3 regions of the Paenibacillus sp. genome follow, and region 1 is predicted to be linked to each of the others. Evidence: riboswitches for the same ligand, from Rfam matches in the RefSeq annotation. Region 1 holds a riboswitch; each other region holds the start of a gene.
The links. A riboswitch is a leader RNA that binds a small molecule or an ion and turns the genes downstream of it on or off. The one in region 1 is predicted to bind cyclic di-GMP.
Positions count from the first base shown of each region.

Region 1 (10,870 bases):
CCCTTCGTTTGCGAATCTCTCACCTTCATCGCGTCTCGGGTGATGGCTTCGATGAAGGAGCGAAGATAGCGGAAGATGTCCGATACGGTCTCAAGTTCCTGAAGCTCCTTACATACGGTGTAGAAATCCTTGTGGCTTTCGCCCTCTTCATCCCATTCCTGCATCCCTTGAAAGACCACGACGGCGATTTCCACCGCCAGAAGATGCACCTGGGACCACTCCAGCTGCGCTTCGAACAGCTTCCGCTCCAATTGGCTCAAGACTCCCAGGGAGTCCTCCGACAGTCCGAGCTTTACCTTGGCGTACAACTCCTTCTTCAGCCCCGCCAGCTGCAGTTCGTTCATATCCGCGAACAACCCTGTATCGTGGACGGTAATAATTTGACTCGTTCCGGCGTAATGGCGATAGGCCAACGAAGAGCGGGCTTCTTGATACGATTTCGGCAGCTTCTCGTGGCCCTCGTACGCCCCGCCCATGCCGATGGTGACCGTCGTCTTCACGTACCGTTTGATTTGAACCAATAGCTCTTCCGCGAACACGTACGCGTTTTCGAACAACCGCTTCGGGTCGTTATCTCCTGTCACGATCGCAGCGATCTCATCGTCCTCGCAATCGAAGGTCAGTCCCAGCTCCCCTAGAAGCTCCCGGGCGATATTGTGCACACAATATTTAATAATTTCCTTCTCCGAATACCTCTTTAGAAGCTCCGGACTAGTCAGCCCGTCGATCTTGATCACCATGACGTGGAAGACGGTCTTATCCAACGGCAATCCAAGGAACTTAATCTCCGAGTGAAAATTCGGCCCCGGCGCGGCCGTCACCAGCTTCTGCAAAAAACGTTGACGAAGAAGCGGCATTCCCTCTTGCACTTGCCGGGTGTACGTCCGTTCCTGTTCGATTTGTGCGCCGAGCTCGATTACTTTCTGAAGCAGGGCCATGTTATGGATCGGCTTAATTAAGTACTCCGAGGCTCTCATCTCGATGGCCCTCTTCGCGTACTCGTATTCTTGGTACCCGGTCAGCAGGATGAGCTTCACCCACGGGTACATTTCGTTCATTCGTTCGGCCAGCTCTAGTCCGTCCATGAACGGCATCCGGATGTCCGAGATGACGATGTCCGGCGTCTGCAGCTTCATCAGCTCCAAGGCCTCTTCCCCGTCGCCGGCCGCACCGACCAATTCGAAGCCGTGCTGCGGCCAGTCGATCCCCTCGCTCAATCCCTTGCGAATAATGACGTCGTCGTCAACGATGAGGATCTTCATTTGTCGTCAACCTCCTGTTTTTGAAGCTTCGGGAGCTTCACCGTAACGACGGTGCCTTCTCCGTACACGCTTTCGATCCCGATGCCGTACGCAGCGCCGAAGTAGCTTTGAATCCGAGCTTGAACGTTATACAGCCCAAACCCTTTGCTATGATCCTGATCAAGCCGCCCCCGAAGCGTAGCTTGGATCGACCGAAGCCGCTCCTCCTGGATTCCCTTGCCGTTGTCCGCGATTCGGAAAATCATGTGTTCGCCTTGCAGCGTCCCCGTCACCGTGATATCCGACAACCCTCGCTTTTGTTTGGCGCCATGATAAATCGCGTTCTCTACTAAAGGCTGCAACAGCAGCTTCAACATGACATACTGATTCAATTCCGGGTCGACCTCGACGCTGTAGCGCATCGTGTCGCTATACCGCTGACCTACGATGTACAAGTAATGTTGAACGAGCTCGACCTCTTCCTGGACGCCGATCGTCTCTTTGCCGTTGCTAAGTCCTAGGCGATAAAAGGTCGATAACGATTCGACCATCGTCATCGCTTCCGACTTGCGGTCCATCGCAATTAATTGATTTAAGGAATGAAGCGTATTATATAGAAAATGGGGCTTGATTTGTTCATTTAATACAGCCAATTCAGCCTTTCTCTTCTGTTCTTGCTCAAGACGTATGTCGTGTAACAGCAATTGGACTCTCTGAATGAGGCTGCCGATTCCCCGGTTCAAAATTCCGATTTCATTGTTCGTTCGTACGTCGAATATCGTGTCCAGCTTTCCGCTTTCGACCTGTTTGACCTTCGCCGTCAGCGTGGAGATCGGTCGCGTCACCGTACGAAGCAGGATATGCGACATGGCCGCCGCGGCGGCGATCACGACGACCATCATGCCGATCGTGAGATATTTAATATAATTAATTTTTTCCAGAATATCGTTCTCGGGAAAAATCGCCGCGAGCCGCCAACCGTTGATCGGGAGGGTATCGTAAATGACCACGGTTCGCTCCCCGCCCGGTTTCGTAAATCGGAACGTCCCGGATGCCGCTTCCCGATTCATCAAGTGGCTTCGAACCTTGTCATCCGGTATGTAAATATCGTCTACGTCTTTAAACATCATCATGCCATCCGAACTCGCCAAAGCTAAGTAGCCATTCTCACTAATCTCTACGAGACTAAGGATCTCACTGAAGAACGCTTCCTTCAGATGGAATAATATGATCCCTTTCGCCTGCGAGGTTTCCGACCCGAACAAGCTGAACACGCTTACGACTTTCTCCTTCTCACCGCCTACATATCGAAAAATGCCGTCCTCGTGTAAATTTTGCCAATGGTAGTCGGCGTTGTCGTTCCGGTAGCGACTTGAATACTCCTCATAAGAAAAGTTCACGTCGGTCAGCAAGTAGTTCACTTTGGTATACGACGCTTTCCCGTCGTTAAAATTCATATAGATGGAGTCGATCATCGAGTAATGCGTCTGATGGATCCGCTCGAATTGATTCGCGACGGCAAGGTACCGGTTGGAATCCAATCCTTCGGTCGAATCTAAACTTGTCACCATTGCGCCGATGCCGGAGCCGTTCACGACAGCGACCAACTCCCCAAAGACGACCAGCAATTGTTCGTTCATATGGCTCTTGGTTTGCACCACAAGATCCGTAATATTTCGGTATGCGTTCTCTTCGATTTGCCGAACGGCCAAGAGATAGGAAGAGGACCCGCTAACGATCACGAATACAACGATCATCGGAAAAAACAAAAGCATGATCGTATGTTTCAGAGAGAAGAACTTCGGCACTTTCATCTAAGGTGTTCCTCCCCAAAGTTTCTATCTATTATAACGTTAGACGGGGCAAATAAGGGGGCACAAACCTCGTTTCCAGCAAAACGCTAAAAATACAAAAATAAAACCTAAAGAGATAAAACGTTCGGTTCGCATTTTTGGCTGAAGGATGATTATGGCATTAAAAACCCTTAATGAAAAAAGTTCAACCAGCAATAGCTGGCTGAACTCTCCTCTTCATGCTATCCCTCGTAATTTAATAACTTACAGGCTATCTTACCTTCATAGCGGGGCGGCAGTATATCATTCGCGTTCCCAAAGGAGATTGCGCAATCTTCGATCGATTAGCCACAGCGCCCCCCAAGCAAGTATGGCGACATATACTGGAAACAGCATATGAGACCACAACGGATTATCCACCCTTAGATGTGCAGCCACTGCGCCTCCCAAGTAGCCCGTGAGCAACAACGCCCCCAGGAACCGCGTTCGCGGCAAAACATATATGATGGTGCAGAGCAAACCTAGAACTCCCATTACTGCAATGTGGTTCTCGGCAAATCCGAGCGCCAGCGTGCCTTCGATCACTGGCTCCGGCTTGGCGATTTTCCCGATCGCATCGAACAGCATGAACAGAACGACGATTCCGCCCATGGCACGCGCTGTCCACAGACGCCCCTTAGAAATGCCGTTTGCGATTGTTATCCCTGTGTTCGTCTTCGTCTCGATCTTCAAGACCGTCATCCCCCTATTCTAAAATTCCTCCGTATATTTTTGAAATTATCCAAAATCGCCTGCCATCCCCATACTGCCGTCTTTCGCTTCCAGCCGGATCGGAAACTTACCTCCAACCCGCAGATCGTTTACCGCATTCGGGGCGTGCCACGTTTCCGAGGCTTGATTCCACTTCGTGATGTGTTCCGGCTCATTCCAGTGCCTCCATACCTTCTCTACCGGCGCTTGAATGACGGCTTGCACGGTAATTTTCGTCGGTTGACTCGTTTCCATCGGAAAAGCATCCTCTCTTGTTTTTGTTCTCACTTATATAGACGAAACCAACCGGCGGAATTCATCGGTCCTATATATTCCTAAGATGTGAATCCCCTAGGGACCCGCGGCAAAAAAAAGAGTCGCGCCACATTGTGGGCAACTCTTTCTTCGAGAGATACGGTTTACATCTCCGTGTAGACCTGGAAGGTCACGCCGAATTTGTCCGTGACGTCGCCGAATCCCGGGCTGAAAGACTCCTCCTGAAACGGCAAATTGACGTGACCTTCTTGCCGCAAAGCATCGAAGATCCGCTTCGACTTCTCTACGTCGTTCGTCGTAATGCAGATCGTCACCCGTTTCCCGGTTTCGATCGGCGAACCCCAAGGCGCATCCGAAAACATCAGCTCCGATTCGCCCACTCTCAGCTTCGAATGCGCCACAAGACTTTTCAGCTCGTCCGTAAACGTATCGGGCATGTTCGGCATGTCCCCGTATGTCGCAAGGGAAACAATCTCGGCACCAATGGTTTGCTCGTAAAACTGAATGGCTTCCTTCGCGCGTCCCTCCAAATTGATGTAAGGGGTAAGTTTCATCGTCATCGTTGGTTCCTCCTAGAGTTTGGTATGAATCCGATTGGCGTACATAACTATAGACGTTCGAGCCGCCGTAAATTCATCGGTACGTTGCAAACTCCGGAGTCAAGATTAGTCGTTCGGATATGCCGTGATACAAATATCCTCTCCGACCAGCCGGGTACTGTGGATCGTAACATTCCAAGCCTCATCAACCGTTTCCACGTCCGTGCCGCCGAAGGGAGTGAAGGAATTGCGTCCTCCCAGTATTTTGGGGGCGATATAAATTAACCATTTGTTAATCAGTTTAGTACGCAAGAAAGATCCATTGATTTCGCTGCCGCCTTCTACCATAAGGTCGGTAATGCCTCTCTGATATAAAATGCTCATCAAGGCATGCAGGTCAAGTCCGTATTCAGCTTGAGGTACAAAAAGAATATCCAGCCCTCTTTGTTTCAATGCGCTCACTTTTTCAGGATCCGCACCCTCTCTCGTCGCAATCCAAGTCTGTGCTTCCGAACAATCGGCCACATGAGCCGTCACCGGTAAGCGCAGATTCGTATCGAGGATGATGCGGGTCGGCTGTTTCGAACGCTCCGGCAATCGCGCCGTTAGGCGGGGGTTGTCCGCCAGCACCGTCTGGATCCCCACCAGAATGCCATCGACTTCGCTGCGCAACTGATGCACTTCCTGTTGTACCTGTGCCCCCGTGATCCACTGCGAGTGCCCCGTATGCGCAGCCAATTTTCCATCCAGCGTCATAGCCACGTTAGAAATAACGAACGGGAGTTGTTTGGTCATGTTGTGCACATATCGCTCATTGAGCAATTCGGCTTCCGCTTCCAACACCCCCACATCCACTCGGATCCCGTGTTCCCTCAACAGTTGAATGCCGCGTCCCGCCATCAACGGATTCGGATCCTGCATGGCGACGACGACACGCGCGACCCCAGCGTTCTTAACCATTTCCGCGCAAGGAGCGGTTCCTCCGACCAGAGAACAAGGTTCAAGCGTTACGTATAACGTGGCGCCTTTCGTATGCTCGCCGGCCATGCGAAAGGCATGAACTTCGGCATGAGGTTCCCCCGCTTTCCGATGGACGCCCATACCGACGATTTGCCCTTCTTTGACAAGAATGGCGCCCACGACGGGATTAGGCGTCGTTTTTCCTTTGGCTGTGGCTGCCAAATCCAACGCCAGTTTCATAAAATGCTGATCATGATTCACCTGCCGCTCCATCCTTCCTGTTCGACGCTTCGGGTCGAGGTCTCGTAAAGGTGACCGGATTTGGCGATTTTCGTTCTCAAGTATCGCTTATTATGCTTCGTGGGAGCCCCCCAAATAGAGACGTGTTGATCGGTAAGAAGCCCTTGCTCTCGAAGGGATTGCAATTTTTTGGGATTGTTCGTAATCAGACTGACCGGCTTGCGACGCATGCTTCGAAGTACGCGAATCGCTTCATCGTAGGAGCGCTGATCGTCGTCGTAACCAAGCTCATTATTGGCTTCTACCGTGTCGTAGCCTTGTTCCTGCAATAGATAAGCAAGAGACTTTGAAAAAAGCCCGATACCGCGCCCCTCATGATTAGCTATGTAAAAAAGAGCCCCGCAACCGTTTTGGGCGATCATGTTCAAGGAACGTTGCATTTGATAGCCGCAGTCGCAGCGCTTGCTTCCGAAAATATCCCCGGTATGGCATATGCTGTGAAACCGGACCAACGCTTGATCGTTGTTAGCAAAGTCGCCATAAACGAGTACGGAAGATTGCTGAGAAGATGCAAAATCAATTTCAGACAGTACGTCGAGAATCTCTCCTTCCAGCGGAGGAATGGTGTTCAGATTTAACCATGTATACCATTGGAAAGTAACTTCTCGACCTTCCAGTTGAACCGGGAGCTGCACGGGGCCAACAAGAACGAGATTCGGGCCGTGGTCTTGTCTCAGGATCTTAATCTTTTCGGCCACCACATTTCTAGCTTGCATCGAAATCATTATTTCATCTCCTTTTCGTCAGTTTTGTTGAATCTTTGGACTTAGTCGTCCCTGCAACTGGACACCACCTTTCTGTCAATATGTTTGTTTAATGGGTTAAAATAAAAAATCCCCACATTCGTTGCCGAAAATGGGGATTTTGAAAAACGGGAATACCCTGAGAGAGGCACCCGGATTTCCAAACTATTCGGCAACTGGCTGGCATAGACTTTGCATTTCGCAACTTCCTTAGCCCCTGTAGCTTTGCGTCGCTAATTTTCATTAGCTTTGCCATTATCGGTTTTGCATTACAGCTACAATGATAATCTTTGCTTTCTATCATTGCAATCTATATTTTACATATATGCCACAGTTTGCCACGAGGCGAGTAACGACTCTGCCTCATGAACAACGGGAACAGCTCCTGATTGATCGCCTGCTGGCAGGAGTCCATTGCCCCAACGAAGATGGTTTACCGTTTTTGCAAGAGTTTATGCAGCACCTGTGTCGCGATCGGGTGAACGCCGTAAGATTGCAGCAATCTCCACGTAACGACGAGGATGGACCCGAGACCGTATGTTTTGCGCACGATCGATCCGCCGACCTGTCCGATCCAACCTTGGAAATACCCGGAGATCACTTCGCCGGACTCCGCAAGTCCGGGATTGCCGAATAGCGGAATCGAACGGCGGCCGCCTCCGATTTTATAATCCGTAAACGGCAGCACGTAATGCGGAATCAGCTCGTCGACCTCCCACCCCATCTCGGGCCGAAGCGGCACGCCTTCGAACCAAGCAACGTCGACAAAATTGAATGAAGAAGCGCGGGGCCAGCTCTCCCCTTCGGGCAAATGCCGGAACGTAAACTGGTCGCGATGGGTCAGCTGCTCTCCTTCCTCCGCCAAGAAAACGGCATATCCCCCTTGCCGTACGAATTGCAGTACGTTCTGGTCCAATCGATTGGTAAGAATGACCGCATCCGTCGACAGTTCCTCTTTCACGGCCGCTCCGTTCGCTTGCATACGCCGTACGAAATCGGAGGAAAGCCGATAAGGCGTCACCTCAAGACCTTGAATACTTTGTTTCGTCGGAGACACGGTTAATTCCTCTTCGTTGCCGGCCGTAAGTTCCGAACCGTTCCACAGCTCGATCCGGAATACGAAAGCGCGTGACGAATCAACTTCCGGCGCATGGAATTGGACCGCGCATTCCAGCCTGCAATGTACGCTTCCATCCAGCCGAACGGGAAATTCCCCGGATAACGCCGTACCCTCGATCTCCCAACGCGCGACCCCCTCGAACGTCAAGCCGTCATGATTGGAAACGATGACGTCCCATGCCTGGTTTTCCCCCGCCCACAGGTTGTGCTTCACGCCGTCGACCATAATTGTCAAGGCGCCGTTAAAATCTTTTAACCGTTCGAAACCGACTTTAGGATTCCGGAGATAATCCAACCATCCGTTCGTCTCCCACTCGATGTCCGTAAATTCCGTCACGACGTAACCGGCTACCAGCGGGCGCTTGCGCATTTCTTCAATGACCGATTTTACGGCCCGGAACATCCTCTGCTGCGAGGCGACAGCTAATGTTTCGTACGAATCGAACGCCCGGTTCAGGCCGAATTTGGCGAAGTTCGCTTCCGCCGTAACCGGTTTTTTATAATCTTCTTGATGGGACTCTTCCCCTTGATTCACGAACCACCACGGTTCCCGATTGCCGTAATGGTCCTTCAGCTTCTGCATACTCGGCAAGCCCCAAACCCCGAATTCCGAAACGATGATCGGTTGCCCGTTCGACCGGCGATCCCCTACAAAATTACGGTCCGGATCCCCTACGACGAATTCGTCCAGATCGCGCCTCCACGCATCGAGTTGGTCGGGACAAACGAAGTAGCGATGATGATCGTTAATATCCGTTTTCACATGCGCCCAGCCGCTGTTGTCGCAGAGCAGGCGCGTCGGGTCGTACGCCTTTAGTTCGTCGTACAATTCCTCCACATGCCTTTGCTTCGCAGGATCTCTGGCGAGATCCCACTCGAGCCCCCACTCCTCATTGTATAGAGACCAAATGATAATTGACGGACAATTATAATCGCGGTCCACCATAGCGAATAAATCGTTGCGAAACCGGCGGGCCCCTGCCGGCGTCCATTTCACGTAATTCGGCGGTTCCGCCCAAATGAGCATCCCCATACGGTCAGCCCAATATAAATATCGCGGAAGCTCCACTTTGATATGCTTGCGCAGCAAATTGAAGCCCATCTCCTTCGCAAGCTGGATCTCCCGTTGAATATATTCATCGGATGGAGCCGTGTAAATCGTGTCCGGGTAGAACGCTTGATCTAACGCACCGCGAATATACAGCGGCTTGCCGTTGAGGACAACCATGCCGTCCGCATACTCGACGCGCCTCATGCCGAACCGTTCCGTCTTAACGTCTATGCGTTCCCCGCCGTCCGCCATCTCGATCCGGAGCTCGTACAAAAACGGGTTTTCGGTATCCCACAGCACCGCGTTCGGAATCTCCACCTCGAAGCTGCCCTCAAGCGAAGCCCCCGCATCGATTCGTCCGCTCGCGATCGTCTCCCCGTTGCCCAGATGAGGGATTACGGCGTAATGAATCTCTCCCGCGCCGCCGTGCTTGGGCGTCCCGCCCAAACGATACTCGACGTTGATCGCGCTCTTGTCGATATCCGGGGTAATCCGAATACGGTCTAAATAAAGGGCTGAGCGTTCTTCCAAATAAACGTCTTGCCAAATCCCGCTCACCCGCGTATACCAGCTTCCTTGTTTCCCGATCGGAATGTCCGCGTTATCTTGCGGGTCGTATACGCGCACGGCGATCATTTGGTCGCCGCTGCTCGTCAAATAATCGGTCACGTCAAATTCGAAAGGCGTAAACCCACCCTCGTGTTCGCCGACGTACCGGCCGTTCACCCATACGCGGGTTGTATAATCAACGGCGTCGAAATGTACGTAAACTCGCTTCTTCTCGCTGCGATCCCCGATTTGGAACGTTCGCTTATACCAAGCGGCCCCGAAGTAGGCGAGATGTTCCTCGCTGCGCTGCCAAATATGGGGAACGGTCACCTCCATACCGCCTTCAGCTGCTTCTAGGTACCAACCGTTCGTTTCCCCTTCGTCTTTCGGATCCGTCGCAAAACGCCACTGCCCCGACAAGCTCCATTGCTTTCTCAAAGTTATCCTTCCACCTTAGCCCCGTTTATTTATCCCTTTATACCGGTCATTGTAATGCCTTTAATAATATGTTTTTGAAACAAAACGAACACCAAAATCGCCGGAACGCTGGCCAATACATTGGCGGCCATCGGCAACGTGAGCTCTTGGGCGTGACTGCCCTGAAAGAGCGGGATGCCGATCGGTAGCGTCATCATCTGTTCGGAGCTGATCGCAAGGAACGGCCACAGAAAGTTATTCCATGAGCTGATAAACGTAAATATGGCTAGCGCGGCTAACGCCGAACGGGATAGCGGTATAAAAATATTGAAAAAAACGCGCAGCACGCCCGCCCCGTCGATCTTCGCCGCCTCGACCAACTCGTTCGGCACGCCGTCGAAAAACTGCTTCAAGATCATGACCCCTAGCGGCGCCGCCAAACTTGGAAAAATAATCGAGCTGTAACTGTTCATCATGCCGTTGTCGATCATCATTTGAAACAGCGGAATGATCGTCGCTTCCGTAGGAACCATCAACCCCGCGAGAATAAGCCAGAAAACGAAATTTTTGCCCGGGAACTTCAATCTTGATAGAGCGAATGCGGCCAATGAAGTTATCAATAACGTCCCGGCTGTCGTAAACACCGCGATCACGGCGCTGTTCCACGTCCAACGCCACAACGCCGCTTTCGTCGTCACGGTGAAGAAGTTTTCGAACGTAAAAGGCGGCTGAATCAGCACGCTGAGGACGGTAACCGGACTGCCCTCCGGTTTTATCGAGGTCAATGCCATCCACAGCAGCGGCACAAGCCAAACGATAATCGTGCCGTATCCCGCCGCGTACAGCAGCCATCTCGAGTTTCGACTGCGTTGTGGTCTGCTTTTCATTTCCGTCCTTCCTTTCACGCGTTAATCCTTTTTGGATAAAAATTTAAATTGGATGACGGCAAACAAAATCATAACGAGAAAAAGAACGTAGGACATTGCGGAAGCGAGGCCCATTTCGTTCGAGCGGTGAAGACCGGTTTCATAAATATACTGAACTAACGGACGGGTTGCGGTTCCGGGCCCTCCTTGCGTCATTAACCAAGGTTGCCCGAACAATTTAAAGGAGGCGATCGACTGAAGTACGA
Region 1 is NZ_DASQNA010000041.1:325,260-336,129, forward strand. It holds gene VE009_RS23675 (response regulator) at 1-1,262, opposite strand, end outside; gene VE009_RS23680 (sensor histidine kinase) at 1,259-3,055, opposite strand; gene VE009_RS23685 (DoxX family protein) at 3,338-3,766, opposite strand; partial or broken gene VE009_RS23690 (SRPBCC domain-containing protein) at 3,821-4,039, opposite strand; gene VE009_RS23695 (VOC family protein) at 4,204-4,620, opposite strand; gene ribD (bifunctional diaminohydroxyphosphoribosylaminopyrimidine deaminase/5-amino-6-(5-phosphoribosylamino)uracil reductase RibD) at 4,726-5,820, opposite strand; gene VE009_RS23705 (GTP cyclohydrolase II) at 5,817-6,584, opposite strand; cyclic di-GMP riboswitch class I at 6,771-6,866, opposite strand; gene VE009_RS23710 (glycoside hydrolase family 2 protein) at 7,036-9,759, opposite strand; gene VE009_RS23715 (carbohydrate ABC transporter permease) at 9,789-10,625, opposite strand; gene VE009_RS23720 (sugar ABC transporter permease) at 10,647-10,870, opposite strand, start outside.

Region 2 (10,870 bases), on a different contig from region 1:
GCTTCGTAAAAAATTAACGCAAAAAGGAGCCACCAAAACAATCCCGATTCCGACAATCCGCTCGGGGCGCTGAACACCAGGATGAACGAAAGCATGAACAGCGGCGCCGCGGCGGCGATCCACGGTCTTCTGCGCCCGTATTTCGTATCGGTTCGATCGGACCAGTAGCCGATGAGCGGCTGATTGACCGCGTCCCATACGAGGAACACCGTCCGCGCGATCGTCGCGAGGCCGAGCCCGAGTCCCAGCTTCTCGACGTAATAGTAGCTGTAGAACGCCGAGAACGCCTGGCTCGGGATCATCATGGCCAACATGCCTAACGCAAACATTGCCGGTGAATTTTTCGCGCCCGTCTTCATGGCTGCAAGCCTCCGATCGGTTGGTTGTTACTACCAATCGTATTCGATGGAGGCGGATTCTCTTCCTGCCGGCCGGACGGAATTCGTCCGTTTACTGCGCCGGATGCGTCGTCACTTGGAACGAGATGCCGAATTTGTCCGTCACGATGCCGTACGCGGGACTCCAGAACGTTTCTTGAATCGGCATTTGAATCGTTCCGCCGTCCGCGAGCGCCGCGAACACGGCTTTCGATTTCTCGGCGCTGTCGGTCGTAACGCAAACCTGCACGTTGTCGCCGATCCGTACCGGCTGCCCCGGGAACGCGTCGGAGAACATCAGCTCCGTGTCGCCGATTTTCAGCATCGCGTGCGCGATCAATTCCTTCGCTGCGTCCGGCAGCGGAAATTCGGGATTGGCCGGCATGTCGCCGAACGACTGGATGTTAACGAGCTCGGCGCCGAACACCTTCTGGTAAAAACTTACTGCTTCCCTTACATTCCCGTCCATGATCAAATACGGATTGACTCTCATGTTTGACAGCTCCTTTGTATTAAAAAGTCGTACGAATATACATTCGCCTTCCTCCTAGAAAAATCCTCCTCTTTACTTTTTCTTTAATTCGGCTTCCGTCACCCATTTGTGATTTTTGACGGGCTCCCCTCCGGTCGTCGGAACGAAATCGACCATGTAGACGGTCGTCCACTCCGCGGCGTCGATGACGGCCTCTGCGCCTTTCATGCCTTCCATATGTTCCGCTTCCAGCACGACGGTATCCCCAGGGGCGTACGGCTGTTCGCGGGCGTTCCGGATCTCCTCGTGGACGACCCATTTATGGGCTTCTACGCGTTCGCCGCCCGTCGTCGGCGTGTACGACACTGCGTACGCCGTTGTATTGTAGGCGCCGGAAATCGTCGCCGCCGCGCCCTTCATGCCGGGCATATGGTCCGCAACAATCACGGCTTCGCCGCCGACCGGAAACATCGGATTCGCCGCCGGCTGCAGCCCTTCCGGAACCTCGCCCGACCCCGAATGCCCGGCATGTCCTCCGTGCGCGCCGTCGTCCGCCGCTCCGTTGTGAACGGCCGCAGCGCCGCAGCCGGCGGTCGCCAGCATTACGGCAGCCGCGAACCCGATCATCCAACGTCGATTCACCATCGTAAAACACACGCTCCTCCGAACTCGTATTAGGTACAGTACCTAATGTAGCCCAGGAAAGCTGGCGTCTAAACTTCGTTAAGCCGCGGCGCGGAAGCGCGGCGGGCACATCCGGACGGCCAAAGCCATCCAGGCGAAGCCCGCCAGCAGGACGCCGGACTCCAAATGGACGAGCGAGCCGAGCGCCACGGCCGGGAACGTCAGCGTCCCGATCCATAACGGCCAGCGCCCCGTCCGCTCGTAAAGCGCATCGTTCCGCCTCGCCAAGATGCCGGCCATGACGGAAGAGGCGAGCACGCCCGCGATACTCGCCATATACGTGTACGGCTGGATCGACATCCCTTCCGCCCATAAGCTGTTGAACGCCGACAACGGGACCGCGGCGGCCGCAAGCGCCGCGCCGGTTCGGGCGAGCTTGCCGCGTTCTCCCGAGTGCCGGTACAGTCCGAGAAGGGCGATGCCCATAAAACCTTGCGACGCGACGACCATCCAGCCGAGGTCGGCGATGCCGAGCAGGATGAGCCCGGCTTTCGCCGCCCACATGGCTCCGCCCGCGAACGCCGCGGCGGCCGGGACGAGCAGCCGGCTTCGATTCGTATGCATACAAAAGGCACCTCGCAGAAGAAAAATTCGTTTGCGTGTGCCTATTATAACGATCCGATTTGAAGTTTTTTCCGGCCATTTTACGAAGAAACGACGAAGACGCGCGATCTCCGCGCGTTACAGCCGACGAATATGCCGCAATTGGGTCAGCAGCCGGGCCATCAGCTTGCCGGCGCGGCCCCGGGAATCGGGCGCCAATTCGAGGCCCGACATCGCGCGATCGCCTCCGCGGCCGCTCCGATCGGCACGATCACGACGCCGTCAAAGCCGTTCCCTCCGTCCGCCGCCGCTGGATCACGTTCGGCCTTTCAACAGATCTTCGCGCAGCGGGGTGAAGACGTCCAGCAGCGCCGACGGCTCCAACGCCGTGACGCCGTGCTCCGCGCCGCCGGGAATGCGAATCGTGTCCCCTGCTTGAAGAATCGTTTCTTTGCCGTCGACGGTAAACCGAAGCTTGCCCCGCAAGCAATAGCTCATCTGCTCGTGCGGATGGCTGTGCAAATACCCTTCCGCGCCTTGCTCGAAATGAACTTCCATCATCATCAGGCCGTCTCCGGGCGGGAAAATTTTCCTCCTGACCCCGGGCTCCGCGTTTTCCCACTCTCCGATACCGCTCATTTGCGAGTCTCCTTCCTATCCATGCCATTTTTATGCGCTTTCATAATTTCGATGCGCGAAACGCCTTTTCCTTCATGATAGGGGACGTTTCGCTTCCAGACAATGGCGGATTTTGTTTTCCGCTTGTGTTTTTTTGAGATACTTGCTCGAAACGGAACATTAAGGCTCTCGCCGCGCGCCAGCATCGCGCAGCAAACGCTCGAACGGTTCCGCGGCGATCGGCTTGCTGAAATAAAAGCCTTGCGCTTCGTCGCAGGCGGCCTGCTCCAGCAAATCAAGATGTTCCCGCGTCTCCACGCCTTCGGCGACGACCCGTTTGCCCATCATATGCGCGATTGAAATGACGGAGCGCACGATCGAGGCGTGGAACGGATCCTCGTGCATGTTTTGAACGAACGACCGGTCGATTTTCAGGAAATCGTATGGCAACAGGCGGATGTAGTTCAATGACGAATAGCCCGTCCCGAAGTCGTCGAGCGAAATCGTCACCCCCGCCTCTCGAAGCCGCTTCAGCTTCTGCACCGCCGCCTGCAAATCGAGCACCGGCACGCTCTCCGTAATTTCCAAATTCAAAGCGCTAGGCTGCAAGCCGGTTTCGGCCAACGCCGCTTCGACGCCCTCTACGAACTGCCGCTGCAGAAACTGCCGGACCGAGATATTGACCGAGATGTCGATCGGATAGCCCGCGTCGTGCCACGCCTTCGCCTGACTGCATGCGGTCCGCAGCACCCACTCGCCGATCGGCAAAATGAGGCCCGACTCTTCCGCGAACGGGATGAACCGGTCCGGCGGAATGAGCCCGCGCGTCGGATGGTTCCACCGCAGCAGCGCCTCCGCGCCGACGACGATCCGCTTCCGAACGTCGTACTTAGGTTGGTAGCATATCGCGAACTCGCCGTTCGCCAGCGCCTTGCGCAGATCGCCGGTGAGCGCCATCTTGAAGCTGTTGGCCGCGTTCGCTTCGGTGTCGAAGAACGCGTACGCGTTGCCGCCGTTCGCTTTGGCGACGTACAGCGCCGTGTCCGCCTGCTGCAGCAGCATGTCGATCTCTTCGCTGTCATGCGGATACAAGCTGATGCCGACGCTCGGCGTCACGAACAACTCGTTCCCGCCGATGGCATACGGCTCCGACAGCGCCCCGATCAGCCGTTCGGCCGTCGCCGCCGCCTCCTCCCGGCCGGCGGCGGCGCCGAACGCGGCGAACTCGTCGCCGCCTTGACGCGAGACGATCAAATCGCCGAACCGGTTCAGCCGTTCGCTGACTTCTTGCAGCAGCAAATCTCCGATCCCGTGCCCGAGCGTGTCGTTAATCAGCTTGAATCGATCCAAGTCGATAAAATACATCGCACCGGACCCCTCGCCGAACTTCTCGAGCGCTTGCTTGCGAAACCGGAGCCGATTCGGCAATCCGGTCAGCGCGTCATGGTAAGCCATATATTCGATCAGCATTTCCGACTGCTTCCGCTTCGTGACATCCCGGATCATGACGAGCGAGGCCGGATGCGCGTCGTACTCGAGCCGCGTGCCGACCAGCTCCGCATGGAACGTCGAACCGTCGATGCGGCGCAGCACGATTTCCGCCGGCTCCTTCGATTCGCCGGTGTCTTGGATCCGTTTCGACACTTCGTGGACCTGATCCACATACGACGGGTCGATAAATTCGACGACCGACTTGCCGAGCAGCGCGCTATCGTTCGCTACGCCCATAGCTTCGGCTGCCGCCCGATTCCAATACAGCAAGCGTCCTTTCCGATGAACGACGATCGGATCCGGGGACAGCTCGACCAGCTTCCGGTAGTGCTGCTCGCTCTCTTCGAGCTGCCGCTCCCGCTTCTTCAGCTCGGTAATGTCGCGATATACGCCGAGAATCGCCTTCCGGCCGAGCCGATCGGCGATGACGGAGAACGAGACGGACACGTCGATCATCGACCCGTCTTTCCGCATGCGGCGGGAATCGAAGTTTTTCGCTTTCCCGCCGCGATGGAGCGTGACGTAAATGTGTTCCGATTCATGGCGCATCGCCTTCGGCACGAACGGATAGTCGCGGAAAAAGGTGCCGAGCAGCTCGGCTTCCTTCCAGCCGAACATCTCTTCGAACGCCCGGTTCACGCGAATGATGCCTTCTCCAGTAGAGGCGAGCATGATGGCGTCGTTCATTTCGTCGAACATCGATTCGAAAAACCGCTGCTCGCCAAGCCACAGCTCGCCTTTGCGTTCGCGGCGTTCCTCGCGGCGTTCTCTCATCTTGCTGCCCCCTTAGGTACCGGATGCGTACGCAACGACGCGATTGCGTCCCGACGCTTTGGCTCGGTACAAAGCCGTATCCGCATGCTGCAGCGCCGTATCCAGCGGCATGCCGCGCTCCCACGCCGCGCCGCCGACGCTCACGGTGACGCGCAGCTCCTCCGTTCCCGATTCCGGCGGAAACCGGTACTGCTCGACGGCGGCGCGCAGCCGTTCCGCGGCGCCCAGCGCCTCGGCGAGCGCGATCCCCGGCAGCAGCAGCGCGAACTCTTCGCCCCCGAAGCGGGCCAATACGTGGCGCTGCGGCAGCGCTTCCCCGATCATCGCGCGCAGCCGGCGCAGCACTTCGTCGCCCGCCAGATGACCTAGACGGTCGTTGATTTGTTTAAAATGGTCGATATCGAACAGCACGACGGTCAACGGCTCCCCTAGCTCTTCCGCGCCGCGGTACGCCTCCTCCGCCAACCGGTAGAAATGCCGGCGGTTGTACATGCCCGTCAGCTCGTCCGTCACGGCCATCAGTTCCATTCTCCGATACAACGATGCGTTGTCGATGGCGACGGAAGCTTGGCTCGCGTAACTCAGCGCGAAGTCCGCCTCGTTATCCGCGAATGCCCTGTCGTCTCGTTCCAAATAAAACAAGCCTTTCCGCGCGAAGGCGGAATCGAACGCCACCGCCATTTCGTAAACAGGCCCCCTGCGGCCCCGGTACGCCGCCGATTCGCCGCCTCCGAGGCTCCGGCACAGCGCCTTCGCCAAATCCGGCGAAAGCTCGCCCCGGACCGCCTCCCGCGCCAGCACCGCTTTGGCGGTCAAACGCCCGTCTTCGTCGACCCACAAGCTTGCCCGGCGGAACGGGACGTGGCGCTGCAGCTCCTCGAGGGCAAGCTGCTGCACGCGCGCTTCGTCCAGCGACGAATTGAGCGCCTGCATCGATTGGCGCAAGCTTTCGGACAAGCGGCTCCGCTCCCGTTCGGCGACGAACCGCAGCTCGAGCTTCGACGCCTCCGCCAGCGACGCCATAAGTTCGCTGATTTTCGCCAGCATCTGGTTCAGGGCTCGCCCGAGCATGCCGAATTCGCCAGCCGAGGTCAACCGTACCCGAGCGTGCAAATCCCCGGCGCCGGCCGCCTCCATGACGCCGAGCATCCGGCGGAGCGGCTTGGTGACCCATTGGGACAGCATAATCGTAAAGAGCGCGAACAGGACGACGATCGACGCGACGAGCACGACCGCGTATTGAAGCGCGAGCCCCTTCAACGGGCTTTGGATATCCGGCAAATCGTCCTCCACGACGACGACCCAGTCGGCGAACGGCACTTTCCAGTATCCGTAAAATTTCCGAATCTCCCCGTCATGCAGCGACAGCGTCCCCCTGGCCCCGCTTCGGCTCGGATTGCTCCGCAGCACGTTCAACAGCTCGGGCGTGTCCACGCGGCTGTTAATTTTCGTTTCGTCGGTGGAATGCGCCAGCACCGTCCCGTTGGAGTCGAAAATATACAGCTCGCCGCGCTGGTTCACTTTCACGCCGTTAAGAGAATCGGAGAAGAAGCTCGTGTAAATCGAATTGCCGACGACGCCGATCGCGCGCCCTGCCTCGTCGAACACCGGCGCCGCGGCGACGATGATGAACCGCCCGTTCGCCCGGGATACGATCGTGCCGCTGACTGCGGGCTTTCCTTGCATCGCTTCGATAAAATATTCGCGGTCCGCTACGCGGATAGAGCCCGATTCCGGCGTCGGCGAGCTGCTCGCAATGACGACGCCGTTCTTGTCGCCCAGCCAAAATTTCTCATGCAGCGACTCCCCGTCGTACGCGCGGCGCAAGCTGTCGGTCGCTTCCCGGAAGGCTGCGTGATCCGCGCGGAAAAACCGCTCGTCCGGCATGCGTTCCCGCTGTGCCAGCGTTTCGCGAAACACCGTTTGGGAGGCGAGTATTTCGCTCTTCCGAATTTCCGCTTTCAGCAGGCCGTAGATGGCCTCCCCGGTTCGGAACGCGTTCGCTCGAATTTCGTCCTCGCTTTTGCGGATCAACAACGCCGAGCTGAACGAATACGTCGCCGCGCCGGACAGCACGATGGCGACGCTGATCAACAGCACGACGCTGATCGGCAATTTGATGCGCAGTGAACTCATGAACATTTCCCCTGTTTCTCTATTTAAAGCTGTACCCGCAACATCGTAAGCGCTTCCTAATTGTAGTAATGCTAAAAAAGCGGCTGCATAAGATCCGCGGCCACTTCATCCTTCCTCCGTCAGCGGCGACCCGGCTGCCGTAACGCCGAAGCGTCGTAGGCCCGCGGTTTTGCGTCCTTGCCTTTCGGCAAGTTTGCCTTTTACACGTGATCTTGCTATGCGATTGCGTACATCATATCGCGGCCGACACTCGAATACAATCGCCGGCCGCGATATTTGATTTACACGAATTTCGCTTGCGCGGCTCCGGGAAATGTGCTTTTACCGCTCCTTCAGCCGTCCCGCCGCGCGGAGCTCGTCGAAGACGAGGCGTCCGGCTTCGGACAGCTGCGGCCGGTCCTCGTACGCGAGCCACGCGATCTCGTCGATCTCCGACGCCGGGCGAATGTCCCCGTCGTGCTCCGCGAAGTAGCACGTCATACGGACGATGACGCCGTCCGGCTTCCCGTCGGCCTGCGCTTCGTACATTCCGGCGTACTCGACGCTCTCGCGGCGAATCCGCGCCGTCAGCTCCTCCTCGATTTCCCGCACCAACGTATCGGCATCGGTTTCTCCCGGTTCCCGCTTTCCCCCGGGGAGATAGAAGGCTGGCTTCCCCTTCGATCGGGCGCATAACACCCGGCCGTCCCGTATGCATATCCAAGCTACTTTATCGATCGATGCGCTCATGCCGCATGCTCCTCCGTTCTCGTTCCTTTCTTCGCGCCGTCTCCTCGACTCCGGCCGGATCGACGGCTTCTTTCATTGTACTCGAATCGGCTCCGAACGCCAGCCGCATTCGCCCTGCCGTCCGGCAACCGGGCAAGCGGCAACTTTCCGGCGAGGTCAAGCGTCCATATAGCATCGGGTATTCTTGGAAGGAGCGTGGTACGATGTACGTTCGAAGATGGTCTCGCGCCGTCGCGGCCGCGGTCGCCGCGGCGGGATGGTCGTCCGCCTGGGCCGCGCCGCCGGCGGACGCGGCGGTCTTATACGAGCCTCACCGAACGGCGGAGGCCGGCGTCATGCAGTCCGACGCGCCGTCCGCCGTGCCGCTCGCGTCGCCCCGGTGGACGGTCGAGTACGGCCGCCCGACGCAGGAAGACAGCTGGAGCGGCAGCCGGATCGCGCTCGCCGGTTCGAAGGCGGTATTCGTCCAGAACGGCAAGGCGGTCGCCGTCGAGCTCGCCACCGGGAAGCGCGCCTGGTCGTTCGGTTCGAATATCGTCTCGATCGCTTCCGCCGACGGCTCCGTCTACGCGTTGACCGCCGGCGGCACGCTGTCGCGGCTGGCGGCGGAGACGGGCGCGGAGCGGTGGCGCTCCCAGTTCGACGACGCGGCGGGTGACGGCGAGTTGACGGCCGAGCCCGAGTACGTGTACGTCAAGCACGCGGAAGGCCTCGTCTGCGTCGACGCGGACACCGGGCATGCGTATTGGCGGAACGCGGACGCGGCGGGGGCGGGCGAGAGCGTGCCGCTCGCCGATTTCGTGCTTTATGCGACCGCCGTATCCGGAGCGATCACGCAGGACGTGACGTACGTCATCGACAAGGCGACCGGCAGCACGCGCTGGCGTGTCGAAGGCGTGCCGCTGCAGGTCCGCGACGACGTCGTTTATTTGAGGGACACGTATCCGCCGGGCGATGCCGAACCGTACGGACTGAAGATCGACGCGATTGATACGGCGACGGGGAAGCCTCGCGGCTCCCTGCATTTCATTCCATTGGGGGAAGGCGAAGATCCGCTGCTGCACCGCGCCGGACATGCCGTCATCGACGGCGACCTCGTCATCGCGCTGGGAGCCGACGAGAAGCTGTACGTCACCCATCTCGACGCTTCCCCGGAGCAGCGCGCCGTCTTGGAGGATGCCGGAACCTGGATCGGCGGACCGAGCGGCGGAACGTTGTTTTTCTCCGGAAAGAACGGCTTCGGACTGCACGCGCGCAAGCTGATCGACGAAGGCCGCATCGATTATGACGGACTCGACAATCCTGTGAGCCGATTGGGCGTCGTCGGCGGCGCGCTCTTCGCGGGTCAGTCCGACGGGGAAGTGTTCGCCTTCGACGCCGCCGCAGGCAAGGCCGTCTTCCGCGCCCAAACCGACGCCGCCGGCCAATACGGGCCGTTCCTCGTCGCGAACGGCATGCTGCTGGTGCAGGCGAAGCACACGCTGTACGCGTACGCGCTGCCGGAGGCGCTGCAAACCGGCTCCGCGGCGGCAGCGACTAACGCGCCTGCGTCCGCCCGGCTCGTCGTCGACGGCACGGAACGCCGCTTCGAGCCGAGCCCGGTCATGATCGGCAACCGGATGTACGTGCCGCTCAGAGCGCTGTTCCAAGCCGTCGGCGCGAGGGTGACTTTCGACGAAGCCGAGGGCGGCTCTGTGCAGGTGGAATACCGCGGCCGCACCTTCACTCTGCAAGAAGGAGCCCCGTTCGCGCTCGAGGGCGGCCAGCGGCAAGCGATGGGGCATGCGCCGACCCTCGTGAACGGAGCCGTCTACGTGCCGCTCCGCGACGTCGGCGAGCTGCTCGGCGTCGGCGTGGAGTGGAGCCGCGAGACGCGAACGGTCGACATCGACACGACGCCGGATCCGTAATCGAGCTTAGCCGCAGTAATGCAACGCAAGAAAGCCTGTAGACAAAGTTCCGCAAGGAGCAGGGTCTGCAGGCTCTTGTCGTATTGATATATAGAAAACGTGGGTTGAGGTGTGGAAGAATCCAATACCTTTTCGGGATCCGCTTTACGCAGCAGACGATCCGGGAAATCGAAACGAATGTGGCTTACCGTTGGTTCCTCGGTTACGATTTCACCCAGCCCATACCGCACTTCACGACGTTCGGGAAGAACTACGTACGCCGGTTCCGGGGTACCGACGTTTTTGAGACCATTTTTTCTCGGATCCTCGAAGAGGCTGTGGAACATGGCTTTGTTGAACCAGACGTCCTCTTCATTGATGCTACCCGTGTGAAAGCGAACGCCAACAAGAACAAATATGTGAAGACGCTCGTGCAGGAAAAGAGTAAGAAGTACCAGGAGCAACCAGAGGAAGAAATCAACGAGGACCGCATCAAGCATGGAAAGGAGCCGCTCGGAAAAAAGCCAGAGCCCGCTCTGAAAGGAAGAAGTGAAAGTGAGCGCAACCGCCCCTGAGAGCGGGCTGTTAGTTAAGGGTGAAAAAGAGCGCGTCTTTGCCTATAAGTTTCACACGGCATGCGATCGGAACGGCTTTGTGTTGGGCGCAAAGGTAACGCCAGACAACGTTCACGACAGCCGAGTATTCGAGGATGTGCTGGAACTCGTTAAGAAGCCGTTCGGAAAACCGCTGTCCGTAGCTGTCGATGCCGGTTACAAGACACCATACATAAGTAAGTTGCTGATTGATGACGGGATCCGGCCCGTAATGCCTTATACTCGGCCTGCCGAGTCTGCCCCCTCCTAAATCAGTGCACGGAGGCAAAGACTTCACGAAGCGGATCAGCCGACACATCTGGGCCGATTACCTTGAGGAGGCGGACCACCTCCGTCACACGGAACAGAACAAACGGATTTACGCGCAGCGTAAGGAAACGATCGAACGCGTATTTGCAGACATGAAGGAAAAGCATGGCATGCGATGGACGATATTACGAGGACTGCGTAAAGTCTCCATGCAGGCGATGCTCGGTTTTGCTTGCATGAACCTTAAAAAATTAGCCACCTGGCTCTGGAGGTCAGGTGGCACAGAGCGGAGAT
Region 2 is NZ_DASQNA010000033.1:194,179-205,048, reverse strand. It holds gene VE009_RS18400 (MFS transporter) at 1-359, opposite strand, end outside; gene VE009_RS18395 (VOC family protein) at 451-870, opposite strand; gene VE009_RS18390 (YdhK family protein) at 943-1,494, opposite strand; gene VE009_RS18385 (hypothetical protein) at 1,573-2,097, opposite strand; gene VE009_RS18380 (cupin domain-containing protein) at 2,392-2,715, opposite strand; gene VE009_RS18375 (putative bifunctional diguanylate cyclase/phosphodiesterase) at 2,875-4,959, opposite strand; gene VE009_RS18370 (diguanylate cyclase) at 4,972-7,095, opposite strand; cyclic di-GMP riboswitch class I at 7,217-7,303, opposite strand; gene VE009_RS18365 (NUDIX domain-containing protein) at 7,417-7,824, opposite strand; gene VE009_RS18360 (PQQ-binding-like beta-propeller repeat protein) at 8,028-9,734, shown strand; partial or broken gene VE009_RS18355 (transposase) at 9,854-10,870, shown strand, end outside.
Region 2: it holds a riboswitch for cyclic di-GMP, as region 1 does, so the genes downstream of both, VE009_RS18370 (diguanylate cyclase) here and VE009_RS23705 (GTP cyclohydrolase II) in region 1, are expected to answer to the same signal.

Region 3 (10,870 bases), on a different contig from region 1:
CGTCCTTCTCCTGCAAGGCGGAGAGGACGTGGTACAGCGTGCAGGTTTCCGTCAGCTTGCGGATCGTCGGGAGGACGCGCCTGCGGATTTGATCGAAGTAGACCGTCTCCGCGTTGGCCGCGCTGCGAAACAGTTCGCTTACCTCCGCCATCGCTTCGTCGACCATGCGCCGCGCGGGAGCGGGATCGTCCACGTCGCCGTCCCGCACATCGACATTCAGGCGGCTGAAGACGATCGCATGCCGTTCCGTCAGCACTTCTTCCGCCTTGAGCAGCAAAGAGCCGCCGGGCGCAATCATGTTTTTGTTCAACTTTTTCCCTACATACTTCATGATGGATTCCGGGATGCCGCGATTCGACATGGCGTTCACCCTCAAACCTCGTGCTGCGCCACCAGGCGTTGATCCCGAACGAAGAACTTCATGTTCTCCACCGTGTCGAGAATCTCCTGGGAATAGCGCTGCACGAAAATTCTTCCGTCGTACATTTTCCGCACGTATACGCTGGCGCCGGCCTTGAGCGTCGACGCGCCGCCGGACAGCCCGCCCACGATCATGGCCGAAATCGTATTGCCGGCTTCCAGCTGCGAGCCTTTGCACACCGCTTCGTTTTGGTAAAACACGATATTGTTTTTCGAATACAGCTGGCTCTGGAGCACGCCCTCTTTCCGGATCAGAATATCCCCGTTGGACATGACCGTGGACAGCTGGCATTTCGGAATATCCATCTGCACGACGGTTTCCTCGCTCCGTTTGATCGTTTCGGACGTTTCGCCGAGCATCTGCTGAAGCTCGTTCAAGAACGCGATCGGATCGACCTGAAGGAAGCAGGAGGGACGAAGGAGCGCGAGCAGCCGCTGCTTCAGCGTCTCCAAATGTCCGCTTTGAATGTTCTGGATCGTCGCGATGCAGCCCAGTATCTCCTTCGCGCATACCGGGATGTCCTTGAATTTCGTGTCCGCCAGCAGCTGGAGCGATTGCCCGGAGGGAACCGACGCCCCGCGGGAAGCGAGCGTGTCGGTGAGCATTTTCCACGCGTTGCGCAGCGAGAGCAGCTGCTCGTTCAATTTTTTCGTGAAGTTGTACAGCCGGTTGTACAGCACGCCGAAGTGGCCGGAGTACAGCTTGCCGCCGATGACGTTGCCTTTGATGAAAATGCTGCCGGTCGCCGTGACCGTGGCGTTATACACGCTGCCGAACACATGGACGTTGCCCAGCGCTTCGACGACCATGCCGTCCGTGACGTCGCCGTAGACGTACACGTCGCCGGAGAAAAAGATGTTGCCCGTCTTCAAGTCGACGTTCCCCGGAACGACGTAAAACGGGTTGATGCTGACCAGCTTGATGCGTCCTCCGCCCGTAATGCGCGGACGGCCTTCTTTCAACGCGATGACGTTCGTGCCGTCCACGATCTGCGTGTGGTCCTTGGCGACGAGGATCAAATCCTTCGCTGGTCTCGGCTCGATGACCGAGCCGAAAATATCATAACCGGCCTCCCCTGCGATCATAGGTATTTTGCGGGCGACGGTTTCGCCCTTCTGCGCGGATGGGATCTTCAAATGATTGCGGAAGTCGATCGAGCCGTTCACTTCCTCGAAACTGCTTTCTACCTTCTCGTTGAAGAGCAGTTCGATTTGGGCGTCTCGGCTTTGTACCGGGGGACGGCCCTCCGCGATGACGACCGGCTTGTGCGTCGGCTGCAGCAGCTCCGCTTCGATCGCCCTGCGGTTGTACGAGAACAATTTTTTTTCGTGGAGTACGGTTTGGACGTCGCTCAGCTCGAGCTCCTGCACGACGCGTTCGGGGTCTTCGACGGCTTCGACGACGAGCTCGCCGCTCGCTTCTTGGTCCAGCAGTTTCCAGGCGAAGCGCCGCTTCGCGAAGAGATGAAACCATGCAGTCATGCGGTCGTCGGCGATTTCGATTCGAAACAGGGGCTCCGGCGCGACGGACCATTCGATCTCGTCATCCGGATGAACGACGACGCGCCCCTTCCTCGGCACGCCATTGACGCGAAGCTCGACCGGATCGACGGCTTCGAGGATGACGGGGCTGTTCTGTTCGTCGGGGACGAGGCGAATGTCCCCGTTCTCGATTTTGGCGGCGCTCATGCCGAAGCGGAGGGAGGGATCGTCGGGCGCGCTTTCCTCCGCTTCGAGGCCGCCGAGATCCAGCTTGTTGATCAGCCGGATCATGTCCTGTTCCGATAAGGCCATAGGGCATATACCTTCCTTTCCGAAAATAAAAGAAACTACCCCAGCGGGATAGTTTCTGCCCTAATCCCTACTTTTCGGTAACCCGGCCACCATAGATTCGTCATCCTTAGGTCCGAGGCTTTGCGTCTCCGCCTTTCGACGGATTTGCCATTATCGAAGCAGTGATATATTTGGTTGATAGAGCGATTTCGAATGTTGTCGATTTTTTGTAGGTAATGTTGATTATAAGCGCATTTTATTCGACAGTCAACAATTGGTATTTTAGAGCGGAAGTATGAAGATAGACGTGGAAAAATCGGGCGTTGGCATTATTTTTGCGGGATGAAAGCGCTGGTTTTCAGGGTCTTATTTCCTATTTACATGGGGGTTGTCCGTCATGCTCCGGCGGGGGACGGCGGTGTCGAATTTTGCAATCGAACGCTCGCCGGGGGGTTACCCCAGCGAGTCGAGCAATTGCGCGAGCGGCTTCTCCTCGAACGACCGGAGCCGGGCGTCGTAGCGCTCGAACTGCAGCGCCTCCGTCATCGGGTTCGGCACGATGACGCAGCGGACGCCGGCCGCGACCGCGGACCGCGCGCCGTTGGCGGAATCCTCGAAGGCGACCGCTTCTTCCGGCGCGACGCCGAGCCGCTCCGCGGCGAGCCGGTATAAGGCCGGGTCGGGCTTCACCCGTTCGACGTCGTCTTGGGTGCACAGCGTTTCGAAAAAGTCGGCCAACTCATGCGTTTCCAGGAAAGGTTCGACCCAAGAACGCGGGCTGCTCGTGGCGAGCCCGATCCGCAGCCCGAGCTCGCGCGCCTCCCGCAAATAGCTAACGACGCCTTCCCTCGGCCGCAGCGCGGCCGCTTTCTCGTGGTGGCGCAGAATCGCGGCCTTCTTGATGCCGTCCAACACTTCCTCCGAACCGACCTTCTCCATGATATAGCGGAACATGCCGTCGTCGTAGGTGCCGATGCCTTGGGCGAAGACGGACAGCGGCAGCTCGACGCCGTGTTCGGCGAGCGTTTCCCTGAAGCTCTCGTACCATACGGATTCCGTATCCAAAATCGTACCGTCGAAATCGAAAATTACGGCTCGAATCATCAGCTTTTCTCTCCTCCGATTATGCGCAAAACTGAGCAAAACAAGTCTTTCTCTCTCGCTTCTCGTTTGTTAGGATGGTAAAGTATAAGGCGCGTTACACGCCCGGCGAGTTACTGGCATTTTACCATACATGCGCGGCAAAATCTTGAAGGCAGGTGATTTCCGTGTCGTTATCGCGAACCGTCGTCAAACGGCAAATTCGGGACCGGCGGAGAAGGTGGCTGAAGCGGGCGTTTTGGCTCCTTGCGACGGCAACGCTCGCGGGGACGCTGGGTTCGTGGCTTTGGGATTGGACCGGCACGCCGGTCTATTTAGAATAGGAGGCTGCGACGGATGGGCATTTTGCGGAACGATTGGGAGCAGCAGGTAGGCGACCAATTCGAGCAGCCGTACTATTTGCGGCTTCGAGCATTTCTCAAAGAGGAATATCGAACGAAGACGATTTATCCGGAACCGCACGACATTTTCAATGCGCTGCACGCGACGCCGTACGGATCGACCAAGGTCGTCATCCTCGGGCAGGACCCGTATCACGGGCCGGGGCAGGCGCACGGGCTTAGCTTTTCCGTGAAGCCCGGCGTGCCGTCGCCGCCGTCGCTGCAAAATATTTTCAAAGAGTTGAGAGACGACGTCGGCGCGCCGATCCCGAATCACGGCCACTTGGCTTCGTGGGCGGAGCAGGGCGTGCTGCTGCTCAACGCGGTGCTGACCGTGCGCGAAGGGGAGCCGAACTCGCATAAGGGACAAGGCTGGGAGACGTTCACGGACCGCGTCGTCGAGGCGCTCAACGCGCGCGAGGAGCCGCTCGCGTTCGTCCTCTGGGGAAGCCACGCCCAGGCGAAAGGCGCCCGCATCGACGGCGGGAAGCATCTCGTCATCCGTTCGCCGCACCCGAGCCCGCTGTCGGCGCATCGCGGGTTTTTCGGCAGCAAGCCGTTTTCCCGCATCAACGCGTGGCTTTCCGCCCAGGGGCGCGAGCCGATCGATTGGACGATCCGGAATCTTTAAGCGGCGCCTTCGCCGTCACATCGCTTGGTCCGCCGGCGTCGTGACGGGATAGGGCCGCTTTTTCACTTTAATCGTAACGACGCCGCCTTTGCCGAACACCTTCGTTTCCGCATGGAACGCCGCCTCGAACATTTTTTTCTTCTCTTCGAATTGGGCGACCGACATGCCCGGCCTCAGGCGGTAACGGAACACATAGTACAGGTCGTCCTCCGTGGCGGACAGCGACAGCAGCAGCGGGAACAGCTTGTCTTTGCGGGGCCTCACGTACAGGTTCGTCAGTTCGAACGTTTGCCGCATGCGGCGAACGTACCGGCTGCGCCAATGCGAGCGCCACGCCCCGTACGCGATCAAGCCGGCCGCGGCGAGCCACCACCACCGCTCCGCGAAGCCGCTCGCCCCGGCCAGCCACGAGCCCCCGCCGGGAAACAACGCCTCGAACATGCGCCTCTCCTCCTTTGCGACCGCAACCGGTCTCTTTGTCCCATTGTATTCGCCCTCACCCCGGGGTTATGCTTGCGCTCCCAGCGGGCCTTCTGGCCCCGCCGCAGAAGGTGTTTCCCGCACCAAAGTTTGGTACAATGATCAAGTAAAGTCAGGATACGTATCGGAGGTGCCGAAGAGAAGTGAAAATGAGAGTTTCCAGTGTGCAGTACCATCTGCATACGATCCAGAGCTTCGACGAGTTCCGCGCGCAGGTGGAGCATTATGTGAAAACGGCGCAAGAGTTCGGCACGGAGTTTTTACTGTTTCCCGAGTTTTTCACGACCCAGCTGCTGTCGATCCCGAACGCGGCCGGAACCGCGAGCGGCATCGAAGAGCTGCCGAAATATACGGAAGCGTACCGCGAGCTGTTCGTCCGCTTAGCGAAAGAAACCGGCATGTATATTATCGCCGGCACGCACGTGTTGGAGCGCGGCGGTTATTTGTATAACACGGCGCATTTGTTCAAACCCGACGGGACGGTCGGGGAGCAGCCGAAGCTGCACATCACGCCGACCGAGGTGACGGAGTGGAACGTGCGCGGCGGCGATTCGTTCCAAGTGTTCGAGACGGAGAAAGGGACGATTGCGATCCTTACGTGCTACGACATCGAATTTCCGGAAATTGTCCGGATGGCGAAGGCGCGGGGGGCGGACGTCATTTTTTGCCCGTCGTGCACGGACGACCGCCATGGGTTTTACCGCGTCCGGTACACGAGTCACGCGCGCGCCGTCGAGAATCAAGTGTACGTCGTGACGGCCGGCACGGTCGGCAGCCTGCCGACGGTCGACTTCATGCGGCTCAATTACGGCCAATCGGCGATTCTTGCGCCGAACGACATCCCGTTCCCGCCGGCCGGCATCATTGCCGAGGGCGTCGTGAACGACGACATGATCGTGACCGGCGATTTGAATCTGCAGCTGCTTTACGAGGTGCGCGAGCGGGGCAGCGTCACGACGTGGCGCGACCGCCGCACAGATTTGTACACCGACTGGAAGTGAGGCGAGCGTAATGGCGGCATATCGCTCCGAATATTTCGCGTTCGATCGGGAGGGCCGGCCGATGAAGGCGGTCATCCGCAATTACGGGCCGGACGATTTCGACGCGCTGATCGACATTCAGCGGGAATGTTTCCCGCCGCCGTTCCCTTCGGAGCTGTGGTGGACGAAGGAGCAGCTCGCGTCCCACGTGCGCTTGTTCCCCGAAGGCGCGGTGTGCGTCGAGGCGGACGGCAAGCTCGTCGGCTCGATGACCGGCCTCATCGTCCAATACGACCCTGCGGAGGCGGCGCACACGTGGGCGGAGACGACGGGCGAGGGCACGATTTCGACGCACGACCCGAACGGGGACACGCTGTACATCGTCGACGTCAGCGTCCGCCCCGGGTACCGCCAGTACGGGTTCGGCAAAGCGATGGCGTACGCGCTGTACCACCTGGTCGTCGAGAAGAAGCTTAAGCGGCTGCTCGGCGGCGGGCGCATGTCGGGGTATCATCGGTACGCGGACGAGCTGTCGGCGGAGGAATACGCGGAGGCCGTCGTCGCGGGGCGCCTCAAGGATCCCGTCATCACGTTCCTCCTGCGCTGCGGCCGGACGCCCGTGCGCGTCGTGCCGAACTACTTGGAAGACGAAGAATCGCGTAATTACGCACTGTTGATGGAGTGGAAAAATCCGTTCATTCGAGAGTAGAGGAGATAGAGATATGGAATATATCCGCATTCAAAGCATCGAAGACCCGCTGTTCGCCAAAATGCACGCGCTGATGGGCACCATTTTCCCGCCGGAGGAAGTGCTCGAGTTTTCGCTGTGGGAAGAGCCGCTCAAGGATCAAGGCTTGCGCGTGTACGTCGCCGTGCACGAGGGCGAAGTCGTCGGCGCGACGGAGTACCGGTACTACCCGGAGATGCGCGTCGCGATGACCGACTTTACGATTATCGGGCGCGAAGGGCTCGGCATCGGGCCGTTCCTTGTCAAGCATCGATCCGCTGATTTGGCGGAATGGGTGAAGCGGACGGAAGGGCCGATGCTCGGTATGTTCGCGGAAATTTACAACCCTTACGCGGTCGAGGATCTCGGGTTCGGCGGCGTCAAGCCGATGAACCCGTACGTTCGCCGCGAGGTGCTCGCGCATCTCGGCTACAAGCGATTGGACATGGACTACGTGCATCCGTCCTGGCAGGGCGACGGCGAGGCGGTCGGCGGGTTGAACTTGGGCTTCCAGCCTGCCGACGACAGCATGGACAGCCTGCCGGGTTCGTTGATCGCGCGCTTCCTGCGCACGTATTATGAGATTTTGAACCCGAAGCCCGCCGCGTGGCTTTCGATGGTCGACGCGGTGGAGAAGCGGGACAAGGTCGCGCTGCTGCCGCTGTAACCGGCGGGCGGCCATCGTTCGGCGCCGTCGCGGATCGTTCCGCGGCGGCGCTTGTTTGCGTTTGGGCCGGAGCTGGGCGCCGCTTGTCAGCTGGGCTTCTTCGTGCCCGACGTGGATAGCCTCTACGGTTTGCTGCATTCGCCAGCGATCGAAATTTCGGAAACCTTTTTCGGCTCCGACTCGTATGATTGTGTAAGAACGCGATACATATAGGAGGATGGTTGGGATGTCGTTTTTCAATCGGGTCATGGCGAGCATCGGCATCGGCGCGGCGCAGGTCGATACGGTGCTGGAGAAAAACCGGTACGCCCCGGGCGAGCTCGTCCGCGGCGTCGTTAAAATCAAAGGCGGCAACGTCGAACAGCAGGTCGATTCGATCTACATTTCGGTCATGACGCAGTACGTGAAAGAAGTCGACGACCGGAAAGTGTACCAGAGCGCGGAAGTCGCCAAAACGCGCGTCTCCGAGCCGTTCCTCGTGAAGCCCCAGGCCGCTTCGGAAATTCCGTTCTCGTTCGAGCTGCCGCTCACGACGCCGCTGTCCGTCGGACGGACGCCGGTTTGGCTGAAAACCGGGCTCGACATCAAGAGCGCAGTCGACCCGACCGACGACGACAAAATCGAAGTCGTGCCGAACGCGGCAATGCAGGCGGTGCTCGACGGCGTCTCCGAGCTCGGCTTCCGCCTCCGCAACGCGGACTGCGAATATGCTCCGCGCTTCGGCTACGGCGCGTTCGTCCAAGAGCTCGAATTCGTCCCGATGTCCGGTCCGTACCGCGGCCGGTTGGACGAACTCGAAGTCATCATGCACCCGAGAGGCGACTCCATCGATTTGTTCCTCCAAGTCGACCGCCGGGCTCGCGGGCTGGCCGGCCTGTTCTCCGAAGCGCTCGAGATGGACGAAACGAACGTGCGCTTCACGCTCGACGCCGCGACGCTGTCGCGGGGCGCCGGCGCCGTCGCCGCGCAGCTCGACGCCGTGATCCGGCGTTACTCGTAAGCCGGTTCGGATGAGGCCGTTCTTATGATACGAGCGATCATTTTCGATTTGGACGGGACGATCGGGGATACGCTGCCGCTGTGCATCGCCGCGTTCCGGAAGTCGATCGAGCCGCTCGCGGGCAGGGCCGTGTCCGACGAGGAGATCGTCGCGACGTTCGGCCCTTCGGAGGAAGGGACGATCCGGGCGCTCGTTCCCGATCATTACGAAGAAGGCGTCGAACGGTATTTGGCCCATTACCGCGAATTGCATCCGATGTGCGGCCGCCCGTTCGACGGCATCGCCGACATTCTCGATTTCGCGAGAGCGCGCGGCGTCCGGCTGGCGATGGTGACGGGCAAAGGCGCGAGAAGCACGGACATTACGCTGGAGGCGTTCGGCCTGCGGCACGCGTTCGAAATCGTCGAAACCGGCTCGCCGCACGGTCCGCGGAAGGCGGAAGGCATCCGCAGCGTGCTGGACCGGTTCGAGATCGAGGCTGGGGAAGCCGTGTACGTCGGCGACGCGCCCAGCGATATCGAGGCGTCGCGGAAGGTCGGCGTCGCGATCGTCTCCGCCGCGTGGGCCGGCACCGCCGACCCCGAGGCGCTGCGGGCGCTTGCGCCCGACGAGCTGTTTACGGACGTGGCCGGCTTCCGGCAGTATCTCGAACGGGTATGCTGATGTCGTCAGTTGAATGGAACTCCCCCGCTTCGGCGCTCGCGCCGGGGCGGGGGTTTGCTTGCGTCGGGGGAGGAGGGCAGTTGCGTTGCTGGGGGGCCGGGCCGCCCGTGGCTCCGCCGCTGCCCGCAATCCTCGCCCGCAGCCGCTCTCTGGAAACCGCTCCCTTGGAACTAGGTTTCCGCGTCCGCTTCCCGCACCGCGCTTCCGCGTCTGGCCATCTGCACCCGCATCCCCACCCGGCAACCGCGCCCCGCAATCCAGCCCGGCCATCCGCGCCCGCATCCGCGCCCCGTATCCGCACCCCGTATCCGTGCCCCGCAATCCATTCCCGACCATACGCGCTCGCATCAGCGCCCCGCAATCCAGCCCGGCCATCCGGGCCCGCATCCGCGCCCCGTATCCGCTCCCAGCATTAGTGCCCCGCCATCCGCGCCCCGCATGGATAGTACCCCCTGCACATTAATGCCCTGTCCCTTCGTGACACCGGGTTCCGCTAGGTACCGAATACCCGGTAATGCGCCGATTCGTCGGGCGATGCGGAAGGAGCGATCCGTCGTGCGCCAGCTTTTGCAGCCATAAATAAGCCGTTTTTCGAGTAACGCCGAACCGTTGAGAGACATGCTGCACTTTAATGATCCCGCGTTGGACGGCGAGCGAAACGATCTCGGATTTCCGTTTCGCCCAGAGGTGATCGACCGTGGAGATTTGGCAGTGGTGGGCGACGATCAAACATTTGCCCACCGCTTGCACGAGCTGCCTTCTGCAAAGCATCGGCTTCTTCATCACCATGTTCGCGGTAAACCGGACTAGGATCCATCGACCGCTTAAGACGAGGTCGTTTTGCCTCTCTTGATGGTCGTCGTACTGCTGCGCGGTTAAACCGTCGACGTGATACCTATAGCCATCGATTTCAATGATGATACGGATGTCGCCGGATTCGTAATAGAAATCGAGAAACCGGTTGCCTCCTTTGTAGTCTTTGACGCGAAACTGGGCGTGGAGCCCGTTGAAATTGAACGAAAACTCGGGTCCGAAGACTTGGTCTAGAAACATGCATTCGATTTCGTTCAACCGCGTGTCGATTCCGCCGCGCCGGAACTTCTCCTCCACGGACTCCACGTACTTTCTGACCTCGGGGTGCATTCGCCTACCTCCTCTAACAAATAAAAAAAGCACGCATGGATCCGGTTAGGTTCCATGTGTGCTTCACATTTAGTTTTATTGTAGTAGGGCGGGCGGAGGTTGTCTAGAGCAAAATCCGTTCGTCGCGCCGTGGCAAGCGGAATGGCGGGCTGCGTCGAGGAATATGGGTAGGAGGTACGCGAAATAGCGGAAGGGTAGTTACATAAGTTGGGTAGGAGGTACACATAATGGCGGCGGGGAGTGCGGTGGAAGCGCAGGAGCCGGCGGTTATGGGTACGAGGTACACAAAATAGCGGAAGGGTAGTTACATAAGTGGGGCAGGAGGTACACATAATGGCGGCGGGGAGTGCGGGGAGAGCGCGGGAGCGGGCGGTTATGGCTAGGAGGTACGCAAAATAGCGGCAGGGTGGTTACATAAGTGAGGCAGGAGATTCCCATAATGGCGGCGGGGAGCACGGGGGGAGAGCGTGTGCGGGCGGTTATGGGTAGGAGGTACGCAAAATAGCGGAAGGGTAGTTACATAAGTGGGGCAGGAGGCACACATAATGGCGGCGGGGGGTGCGGTGGAAGCGCCGGAGCGGGCGGTTATGGGCAGGAAGTATGCATAATAGCGGAAGGGTAGTTACATAAGTAGGGTAGGAGGTACACATAATGGCGGCGGGGAGTGCGGGGAGAGCGCCGGAGCGGGCGGTTATGGGCAGGAGGTAGGCATAATAGCGGAAGGGTAGTTACATAAGTGGGGCAGGAGGTACACATAATGGCGGCGGGGGGCCAGAAAGAGAGCGCCAAAGCGGCGAATGGACGAGCCGAATTTTGCTTCCGATCGAGCTTTTCGGGTAAGATGTGAGTGAACGCAGGGAGGGACCTCACCATGAACGTTACGATCGGCGCCCGGGTCGTCAAGA
Region 3 is NZ_DASQNA010000017.1:90,993-101,862, forward strand. It holds gene VE009_RS08780 (HD-GYP domain-containing protein) at 1-361, opposite strand, end outside; gene VE009_RS08785 (FapA family protein) at 373-2,214, opposite strand; cyclic di-GMP riboswitch class I at 2,288-2,373, opposite strand; gene VE009_RS08790 (HAD family hydrolase) at 2,647-3,297, opposite strand; gene VE009_RS08795 (hypothetical protein) at 3,462-3,617, shown strand; gene VE009_RS08800 (uracil-DNA glycosylase) at 3,631-4,305, shown strand; gene VE009_RS08805 (hypothetical protein) at 4,321-4,746, opposite strand; gene VE009_RS08810 (carbon-nitrogen hydrolase family protein) at 4,929-5,786, shown strand; gene VE009_RS08815 (GNAT family N-acetyltransferase) at 5,797-6,474, shown strand; gene VE009_RS08820 (GNAT family N-acetyltransferase) at 6,488-7,159, shown strand; gene VE009_RS08825 (sporulation protein) at 7,386-8,159, shown strand; gene VE009_RS08830 (HAD family hydrolase) at 8,184-8,822, shown strand; gene VE009_RS08835 (hypothetical protein) at 9,282-9,965, opposite strand; gene VE009_RS08840 (FUSC family protein) at 10,837-10,870, shown strand, end outside.
Region 3: it holds a riboswitch for cyclic di-GMP, as region 1 does, so the genes downstream of both, VE009_RS08785 (FapA family protein) here and VE009_RS23705 (GTP cyclohydrolase II) in region 1, are expected to answer to the same signal.